Regions from separate parts of the Proteiniborus sp. MB09-C3 genome, predicted to be linked through region 1. Evidence: riboswitches for the same ligand, from Rfam matches in the RefSeq annotation. Region 1 holds a riboswitch; each other region holds the start of a gene.
What was found. Region 1 has a riboswitch for thiamine pyrophosphate ahead of thiD (bifunctional hydroxymethylpyrimidine kinase/phosphomethylpyrimidine kinase). Riboswitches for the same ligand answer to the same signal wherever they lie in the genome.

Region 1 (3,264 bases):
CCTTTCTTTTATTTATAACGAAACATAAAACACCAATTATCAGCATTACAGGAAATGTGATTCCAATTATGAAATTGTAATGCATAAGTAAACGATAGACGATAAATCCAATGAACCATAAAATCATATTACTCATATTGTGAGAATGGTTAGTATTTATATCTGTTTTATGAAGCAGAAAACAATCTACAAATAAGATAGCAAATAAAGGTGCAAATACAGAACCAATAAGATATAAAAAGTTCTCATATTGACTCATAGAAACAAACATGGCAAGCAATGTACCTATGACACATGCAGTAACAGCAGCAAACTTTTCATTCACTTTTTTACTAAAATTGGCTGTACTTACTCCTGCTGAATAAACATCAAGAAATGTAGTGGTGACCGTAGATAATATAATAATTACTAGACCAATCAAGCCAAGTCCCGCAGACATTAGTATACTTGTAATATCTGATGTACCAGCATATATTGCTGCACCAAGTCCAATCACAAACATTACTGTACTGCCAATAAAGTAGCTTATGACACTCCACAAAGTACCTGTAATTTTTTTCTCCAATTTCCTTGTGTAATCAGAAATAAGAGGTAGCCAAGAAAGAGACATAGCTACATTTATTTCAACTGCTGCACCAAAACTTATTGTCTCTTCTGTGGCAATTGCCGTATCGGTATTTTTAAAAATTGTAAATCCAAGAATAAGCGTAAATATAAATAAGACTGACATTACCACAGTATTTAATTTTGATAGACTTTTATTACTGATTACAACCCAAATACAAATAAGTAAACCAATAACAATACACCATAACTTTTCATTTTGGTAATTCCAAAGATAATTTGTAATTCCATCAAGTGCTTTTGCTCCATTAACAATCATAATTGCAGTCCAACCAAGAAGCTGTAATATGTTAATCCATGAAAATCCAAATGACCCATATTTCCCAAAAGAAATACGAACAGATTCAGCAGAGGAAAGACCACTTTTTGCTCCAATCAGTCCTGCAGGAAAAAGAATAGCTCCTCCGATTATATGCCCTAGAATAATTGCCCAAATACCCTGAATTAACCCCAAAGGAGCAAGTAAAGCTCCTGTTATAATTTCAGCAATTGATATTGCAGCGCCAAACCATAATAATATTTGACTAAATGTAGATACCCTTTGATTTTCTTCCTTCATCATAAATCCCCTTCACCTTTCTTAATATTTAAACCATTTTTATATAAATTATAGAAATGATGTGTTGGCCCATTACCTTTACCTATATTTAATGAATGCTCAATTGCTGTTGTAATATATTTCTTAGCATGGTCTACCGCAGTAGGCATAGTCATACCAAGGGCAAGATTGGAAGCAATAGCCGAAGAGAAAGTACAGCCTGTTCCATGTGTGTTTTTAGTATTGATTCGTTGGGTTTCAAAATAATAGAACTCTTTACCACTATATAGAATATCCAGTGCATCTCCAATAGCATGCCCCCCTTTGACAAGAACATTTTTGCACCCCATATCATAAATAAGTTTTGCCGCTGTTTTCATATCTTCTGCATTGCTAATCTTAATATTCGATATCTTCTCAGCCTCTGGGATATTAGGCGTAAGTAAATCAGCATAAGGTAGTACAACCTTGATCAATGTCTCTATGGAATTAGGATCCATGAGAGAGCAACCATTTTTCGCATACATAACAGGATCAATTACAACATTATTTGGTTTATATTGTTTCAATTTTCTTGCTACTGCTTCCATACAAGGTTCTGTAGACAACATACCGATTTTAACAGCATCAACTTCAATATCCTCAAATACTGCATCAATCTGTTTTTCAATCATATCTGGAGTAATATCCTGTATGTCTATAACACGACTTGTGTTTTCTGCTACAACTGAAACAATTACACTCATTCCAAACACCCCATGGGCAGAAAACGTCTTTAAATCTGCTTGTATTCCAGCACCTCCACTACAATCTGACCCAGCAATACTAAGTACCTTTTTCATTAAAACTCCTCCTTTTTTCATTTATGTATTTATAATAAATTAGGGCACTTTTCTATACGGAGAAGCGCCCTAATCATATACAAACTTTGTATGTGATTTGCTTCCCTACGTTGGTATTAGCCAACAGGTTCAAAGGGTCAGGTTTTACCTTCTCAACTACTATGTAGTCCCCCCGCAAATATTAATCATATTCATTTTTATACTCAATAACTTTATCTTAAATAATAATAGGGTACCCCTCTACACAGAGAAGCACCCTAATCATATACATATTTCGTATGTGATTGCTTCCCTACGTTGGTATTAACCAACAGGTTCAAAGGGTCAGGTTTTACCTTCTCAACTACTATGTAGTCCCCCCGCAAATATTAATTGTATTCATTTTTATACTCAATAACTCTATCTTAAATAATAATAGGGTACCCCCTACACAGAGGAGCACCCTAATCATATACATATTTCGTATGTGATTGCTTCCCTACGTTGGTATTAACCAACAGGTTCAAAGGGTCAGGTTTTACCTTCTCAACTACTAATGTAGTCCCCCCGCAAATATTAATTGCATTGATTATATACCCTAGTGGCAATGTAGTCAAGTTATATTAGCAGGAGTGCCATAAAAAGCAAGTGTCAAGATAAACGGCTACGCCGCCCTTGTTCTATGCTGGCACCTTCTATAAATTGGAGTTTTTCATGATACAGACTATTCTCATAATAATAATTTACTCTTGCCATCTCCATCTTGAAAAATACTTATTAGTTGAAAACAAAACATATTGAGCCGTATCATTATTTTGAAATCTATACAAAGCACCTTTGCTGTGGAAAAAGGATTAACAACACCAAACTTAGAATATGAAATAAATGAGCCTACACCAATAATAGCTATTAAAATGATAATTATCCTGATAATAATTTTATTTTTAACCATTTCTCTAATCTCCATTAATCTCCACTTCAAATTTCAATTTATCTATCCGACAACTTGGGACTTAACCTTTATTTATAAATCCCCTATAAGTTATATATTACTAGTACTGATAATAATGAAATCATTAATATCGTTCCTATTGTTCCAATTATATTTATAAATTTATGTACCTTAATACTATTTTTCGATATTTTTTCAATCCCTTTATAGATTACCAAACCAATTATTCCACCTAAAGTATTGTTAATAATATCCGTAATATCCGAAGCTCCAACACCCAAAATAAATTGGAATATTTCACATATCAAACTAATTAAGAAAAATAAAAA
Region 2 (3,264 bases), 1.3 Mb from region 1:
TAGCTCCATTGCAGTTCCAAATGTTATATCCCCAGCAGGAATTTTAGTAAATAATTCGTTGTTTTTAAATATAGTAGTACTTAATACTACTGTTAATACAAATAAGAAGGATACAGCAAAGAGATTAAGCTTTTTCCACCCTTTACTGCCTATTACTATCCATAAGCATATAAGCCCGCCTATTACTAGACTCCAAACAGTCATATTGTCAAATGACCATAGTATTTTGGTTATCTGGTTTACTGATCTCGCACCTGATATTATCATTACCGCAGTCCATCCTATAAGCTGCAATACATTTAGTATAGAAAATAGGTAGGAACCATATAATCCAAATGATATTCTAGTAGACATTATAGATGGAAGCTTTTCTTCTGCACCTATTATCCCCCCTAATATTAGAATAGTTGTACCAATCAGATGTCCAGCTAGAATTGCAATTAATCCATTTTTAAATCCAATTGGCGCTAATAATCCGCCAGTTAGAATCTCAGCTATAGATATTGAAGCACCAAACCAAAGCATAAAAAAACTAATTAGAGAAAAATTATTGTTTTCTGAGCTACTCACTTATTACACCCGCCTTTTTGTATAGTGTATAAAAATGATTCGTAGGTCCAACACCCTTTCCTAGAGATAAAGAATGCTTTATTGCAGTAGTTATATAATCCTTAGCATTAGCAACTGACTCTTCTATTGTAAGACCTTTAGCAAGATTAGAAGCAATAGCTGATGATAAAGTACATCCAGTACCATGAGTATTTTTAGTATTTATTCTTTCTGATTTAAAATATATAAATTTGCTGCCATCATACAATACATCTGTTGCAGCGTCTTCCATATGACCGCCCTTTATAAGTACATTCTTCACTCCTAGCGAATGTATCTTTATTGCCGCCGCTTCCATTTGCTCCAAGCTATTTATGGTCACCCCAGATATAACCTGAGCCTCAGGAATATTTGGTGTAGCTATCGTAGCTAAAGGTAAAAGCTCTTTTATAAGAGTTTCCTTTGCCTCCGGTGCAAGCAAATCATACCCACTTTTTGATATCATAACAGGATCTACTACTATATTTTTAGGAGAGTACTGCTTTAGCTTACCTGATATTGCTTTTATAGTTTCTATTTGTGAAACCATACCTATCTTTAAAGCATGAACTTCTATATCGTCAAATATTGCATCAATCTGCTTTTCTATCATATCTACAGAAATATCCTGTACTCCAAAAACACCTTGTGTATTTTGAGCTGTAATAGCAGTAATTACACTCATGCCAAAAACACCATGCGCAGAAAAAGTTTTTAAATCTGCCTGTATTCCAGCTCCACCACTGCTATCTGAACCAGCTATAGTCAATACATTTTTCATATATAAACACTCCCATTTATTGTTTTTTAACAACTCAATCTGTTATGCTAATTAATTTACTTGAAACCAATATCTTTAGTAGTCCATTTCCAATTATGGTGCCTCCAATAGTACTGACCATAAATGGCAATACAAAGAAAAATACTGCTACATCTTTACCCATAATCAGCTTGGCAACTGGATATGCAACTAGTCCGCCTAAAATTCCAGTTCCTAATACTTCTCCTAAGGAAGCCATTATATGCTTTCCAGTCTTCCTATACAGAAATCCAGCTAAAAATGCACCTATCATACTGCCTGGAAAAGCTAATAAAGAGCCTGTTCCAAGTATGTTTCTAAGCAGAGAAGTAGCAAATGCATTAGCAGCTGCATACCAAGGCCCTAGTATTACAGCAGATAGTATATTGATGGTATGCTGTATTGGAAAACACTTTGAAACGCCTACAGGAATATAAAATATGTGACCTGCTAATGTTCCAATTGCTATAAGGAAAGCACATAGTGTAAGCTTTTTAGTTGACATGAACATCCCTCCCTTCAAAAAATCTACGTACTAGAGGATGTTTGAGATGAATAAAAAAAGCATAAATCCCAAAATAAGGATTTATGCTTAAATATATAGCATGACAAATATAACTTCCCTACGCTGGCATTATCCAGATCAGGTTAAGGGTCAAAGACTTTATCGAGTCTTAATCTCAGCTGGTCTCTCCAGCCCCCCTAGTACTTAATCTTATATTTAATTTCAAGACAATCTTATCACATGTATTATAATTATTCAATATAGAAAAATTAACAGCTTTCCTCTAGTTTTTTATCAAATCTATTAAAAAGAAATCTAATCTTGTAAAACAAATACTGCTTTTCAGTCGCCCTGCCCATATTTAAAAGACAAAAAAATGTAACCATCTTACTGTTCTCGCCTAATCTTCTGCTCAATATTTAAGTTTCTTTTCAAGTAATATTTGCTATTGTATAATAAACTAGTGTGATAAAAAGATTTCTCCACATATCTGTTTTTTTACATGTATTATGAGAAAAAATGAATATCTCCGTTAAATAATTATTTGCTTAAGTATGAGGTATTTATCTCAATAGAATTTAGGAGGACAAAGAATTGAAAAGAAGCGAATTAGCAATATTTACAACCCTATGCATGGTATATGATGATGAAAATAGAATATTAGTTCAAGATCGCATAGACCCTAGCTGGCCAGGTATCTGCTTTCCAGGTGGACATGTTGAATATGGAGAGTCATTTGTAGAATCAGCTATACGTGAGGTCTATGAAGAAACAGGATTGACGATTAAACATCCACAGCTTTGTGGGATAAAGCAATTTCAGACTGAAGATGATGAGCGTTATGTCGTGCTGTTTTTCAAAACAAATAAGTTTTCTGGTGAACTACGAGACTCTGATGAAGGCAAGGTTTTTTGGATTCAGCGTGAAGAGCTTAATAAGTATACTTTAGCACATGATTTCGAAAACATGGTAAAAGTTTTTGAAGAAGATAAGCTTAGTGAAGCTTATTATTATAAAGAAAGTAATACTTGGGGATTAAAACTACTTTAGTTTTTCAATAAATATAAGGGTGTTAAGTATCACAAGGAAATGAAAGGAAAGGGCAAGACAAGTGAAATGTCAGGCTGTGTGAAAATTCACATTCTATACGTTTTTGTCATTCTAAATGCAGTGAAGAATCTGTATTTGAAGCTATTAGAGACCCATTCACTTCGGTCAGGGTGACAGTTTACACACTGTCTGACGTCCCCTTGCCTCCTTATGCTCTATTCCTAAAAAAAGAAAAGAAAGTATCATAGTCTGACTGCATTATATCGTTTTTCAAATAAATAAAGTTAAATTCTCTTTCTATAATAAAATCTGCTATTTTAAT
Region 3 (3,264 bases), 800 kb from region 1:
ATAAATAATGATTATTAGCAAACCTAGGGTTTAAGGAGGTGTTTTATATGGCAAAGTTCTGCGAAGTATGTGGCAAGGGAAAAGTGTCAGGACACTTAGTAACTTTCTCAAATAAAAAGAGCAATAGAACTTGGTCTCCAAATGTACGTAGAATAAGAGCTATGGTTAATGGAACTCCAAAAAGAATTTACGTATGCACAAGATGTATCAGATCAGGTAATGTTGAAAGAGCATTATAATAAATGGCTTCCAGTGTAATGGAAGCCTGTCTGATTTTTTGTACATATAGTTAGTTGGATGTTCTATATCTCTAAAAAATTTTAAACAGAAACCAGCCCAAGCAAATAAATAGCAATCCCAGTGCAAAAATCCATGCTCTTATAGGTATTACTTGTATTATTATAATAACACCTAATATGGATAAGCCTATACCTATAATTTTTTTGATACTGCCATCAATGAAATGTCGTTTAAATTTATATCTTCTATATCTTCCCATATAGACACCCCTCATAAGGCTACTATTATATAGTATTCAATTTTTCTAAAAAACGTTACAAAAAAGCCAGCTATCGCTGACTTTCTTATTTAATCCCTTGATCTTATAACAAGGCATATTCCAGATTCTATTTCTATAAGCCCTTCTTCATCTTTTATTATATTGCTTACGCCTAATGTGGAACCAAAATTAAATTCTACAGAATTGGTATCATACTCGAATCCTTTAAGAGTAACCTTTGAATCAGTTAAAGGTATCACCGAAACAAAATGCCCATCTTTATTATCTAGCTTAAGTAGACTTTTTGTTATAAACATCTCATTGTGACTATCGACAATAACTGCATTAATATTTTGATTGACTAGCCTATATAAAATCAATATATTTGCTAGTGAATGATCCATACGACTGCCAGTAGCACCTAGTAAAGTAATGTCCGTAGCACCTTTATCTATTGCAAACTCTATTGCTAGTTCAGTATCTGATTTATCCTTATGTGTTGGATATTTCTCAAAGTTTACGCCCAATTTCTGAAAACTATTCAGAGCCTCTTCATCCAATGAATCTAAATCACCTATTATAGTGTCTGGAACAAGGTCTTCATTAAACAAATGCCTTGCACCACCATCAGCACAAATAACTATATCTGCATCATCAAAATACTTAGCTAAGCTGATATCGCTTAAATCTCCATTTGATATTATTAAAGCCTTCATTTAATCACTCTCTTTATTTAATCTCTCTTCTAATAGGCTTCCATAGCAATACAATAATTACAATAGATATTGCTAGTTCCAAAGATAGATAGCCTCCATTATATCCTAATGAATATAGCCATGAGTTTATGTCACCGGCATTTTCTGAAAAAAATACAACTCCAGCTAACACATGGCAAATAAACCTTCCAAATATGGCTAAAAATATTCCTATTACAACACCGACATACTCCATGGTCCTATTTCGAGGTTGAATGTTCTTTATGCTTCTGTAAAAACCGCTTAATCCTAACAACCCAAAAGCTATGGGATAGTCTAAAAGGAACTGGATTGGATGCACAATATAGGGTTCTAAAACTGCTTGAAGTATCCCATATACTATACCTACCAATATCCCAGGCAATGTACCCCACTTTATTCCAATAAGAATTATAGGTATCATGCTTCCTGCTGTTACAGAGCCTCCAAAAGGTGCCTTATAAACCTTTATCATACTTAATATTGTAGCTAATGCTATCATGATACCACTTTCAGCTAAAAACCTTACTTTTTCTTTTTTGACAATTGAAGCCATAAAAAAACCTCCCTTTATGTTTTAAAAATATTTACTAGGGAGGGATTAGTGTCCATTTAATTTTTCATAGCATAAAATGCAACAAAAAAATATTTTGCAAACACTTCCCTACGCTAGTATTAACTAGATCAGGTTTAAGGGTCGAAGCTAATTTGCCTCCTCTCAGCATAAATGCTCCCCTAGTGTAGATTATCCTGTTTGTCTACATTATATCAAGTATTTTAAAGAAAGTAAAGCTATACACTTTTAAACATTCTAGTAGCATAAACAATATCTTCACTATTAAATATGGCAGAACCAGCTACAAATATATTAGCTCCATAGGATTCTACCTCCTTGATATTGTCCAGCTTTATTCCACCATCAACTTGTATATCAATATTGAGGTTGCGACTATTTATCAGCTTTCTTAAGTCAATTATCTTATTCTTCATCTGATTTATAAAATATTGCCCCCCAAATCCAGGGTTAACAGTCATAATCAGAACCATATCTATTTCATCAATAATATATCTAATGGTCTCAATAGAAGTAGATGGGTTTAACGCAACTCCTGCTTTTATTCCAAAGCTCTTTATATACTGTATTGTCCTATGAAGGTGAATACATGCTTCTTGATGGACAGTAATAATATCTGCTCCTGCATCTACGAAATCCTTAATATATTGGTCTGGTTTTTCTATCATCAAATGCACATCAAAGGGTACAGTGGTAACCTTTTTCAGCATTTTAATTACAGGTGCGCCAAATGTGATATTAGGAACGAAATGCCCGTCCATTACATCTAGGTGAATAAAATCTGCTCCACCCTCCTCAACTAATTTGATTTGTTCTTCTAATTTACTAAAATCTGCTGATAAAATAGAAGGAGCTATTTTAATCATGTCTAGTACCTCCTGATTTCCTTTATTTCCTGTAGCATACTTAGGTAATTATCGTACCTAGATTTACTTATTTCACCATTATCAACTGCTTCCTTTACTGCACAACCAAGCTCCTTATTATGGCAGCATCCTGAAAACCTACAAAGGGTACTTTTTTCAGATATTTCAATAAAGAAGTTCTCAAGTTCCTCCTCTTCTAAAAAATCAATATCTAAAGTACTAAAGCCTGGGGTATCTAAAACCCATCCCCCTAAATCTAATTCAATAAGCTCTACATGCCTTGTTGTATGCTTACCTCTGCTAGTTTTCTGACTAATGTCACCAGTCTGTAGCTTTAAATTTGCCTGAATATTATTTAATAGCGTAGATTTTCCTACTCCAGATGGGCCTGCAAATACTGTAATTTTCTTTTTAAGCAAATTTCTTATTTCCTCAATGCCTTCCTTAGTTTTACAGCTAGTCTTTATAATTCTATAACCAGCCTTATTATAAACATCATAAATCTCATCTGCTTTTCCATCTAGGTCTAAATCAGATTTATTTATGCATATGATTACATCTAGTTTCTGATATGATGCTAGAAGCAAGAAT

Region 2: it holds a riboswitch for thiamine pyrophosphate, as region 1 does, so the genes downstream of both, thiW (energy coupling factor transporter S component ThiW) here and thiD (bifunctional hydroxymethylpyrimidine kinase/phosphomethylpyrimidine kinase) in region 1, are expected to answer to the same signal.
Region 3: it holds a riboswitch for thiamine pyrophosphate, as region 1 does, so the genes downstream of both, thiT (energy-coupled thiamine transporter ThiT) here and thiD (bifunctional hydroxymethylpyrimidine kinase/phosphomethylpyrimidine kinase) in region 1, are expected to answer to the same signal.

Annotation. Positions count from the first base shown of each region.
Region 1 covers NZ_CP127161.1:1,605,362-1,608,625, reverse strand. The annotation lists gene cytX (putative hydroxymethylpyrimidine transporter CytX) at 1-1,186, opposite strand, end outside; gene thiD (bifunctional hydroxymethylpyrimidine kinase/phosphomethylpyrimidine kinase) at 1,183-2,004, opposite strand; TPP riboswitch at 2,089-2,188, opposite strand; TPP riboswitch at 2,276-2,375, opposite strand; TPP riboswitch at 2,462-2,562, opposite strand; gene QO263_RS07710 (hypothetical protein) at 2,714-2,935, opposite strand; gene QO263_RS07705 (VanZ family protein) at 3,019-3,264, opposite strand, start outside.
Region 2 covers NZ_CP127161.1:297,610-300,873, forward strand. The annotation lists gene cytX (putative hydroxymethylpyrimidine transporter CytX) at 1-570, opposite strand, end outside; gene thiD (bifunctional hydroxymethylpyrimidine kinase/phosphomethylpyrimidine kinase) at 563-1,369, opposite strand; gene thiW (energy coupling factor transporter S component ThiW) at 1,404-1,892, opposite strand; TPP riboswitch at 1,991-2,101, opposite strand; gene QO263_RS01415 (8-oxo-dGTP diphosphatase) at 2,487-2,942, shown strand; gene QO263_RS01420 (LysR family transcriptional regulator) at 3,151-3,264, opposite strand, start outside.
Region 3 covers NZ_CP127161.1:2,400,851-2,404,114, reverse strand. The annotation lists gene rpmB (50S ribosomal protein L28) at 48-239, shown strand; gene QO263_RS11665 (hypothetical protein) at 311-499, opposite strand; gene QO263_RS11660 (thiamine diphosphokinase) at 589-1,215, opposite strand; gene thiT (energy-coupled thiamine transporter ThiT) at 1,229-1,789, opposite strand; TPP riboswitch at 1,878-1,980, opposite strand; gene rpe (ribulose-phosphate 3-epimerase) at 2,026-2,673, opposite strand; gene rsgA (ribosome small subunit-dependent GTPase A) at 2,676-3,264, opposite strand, start outside.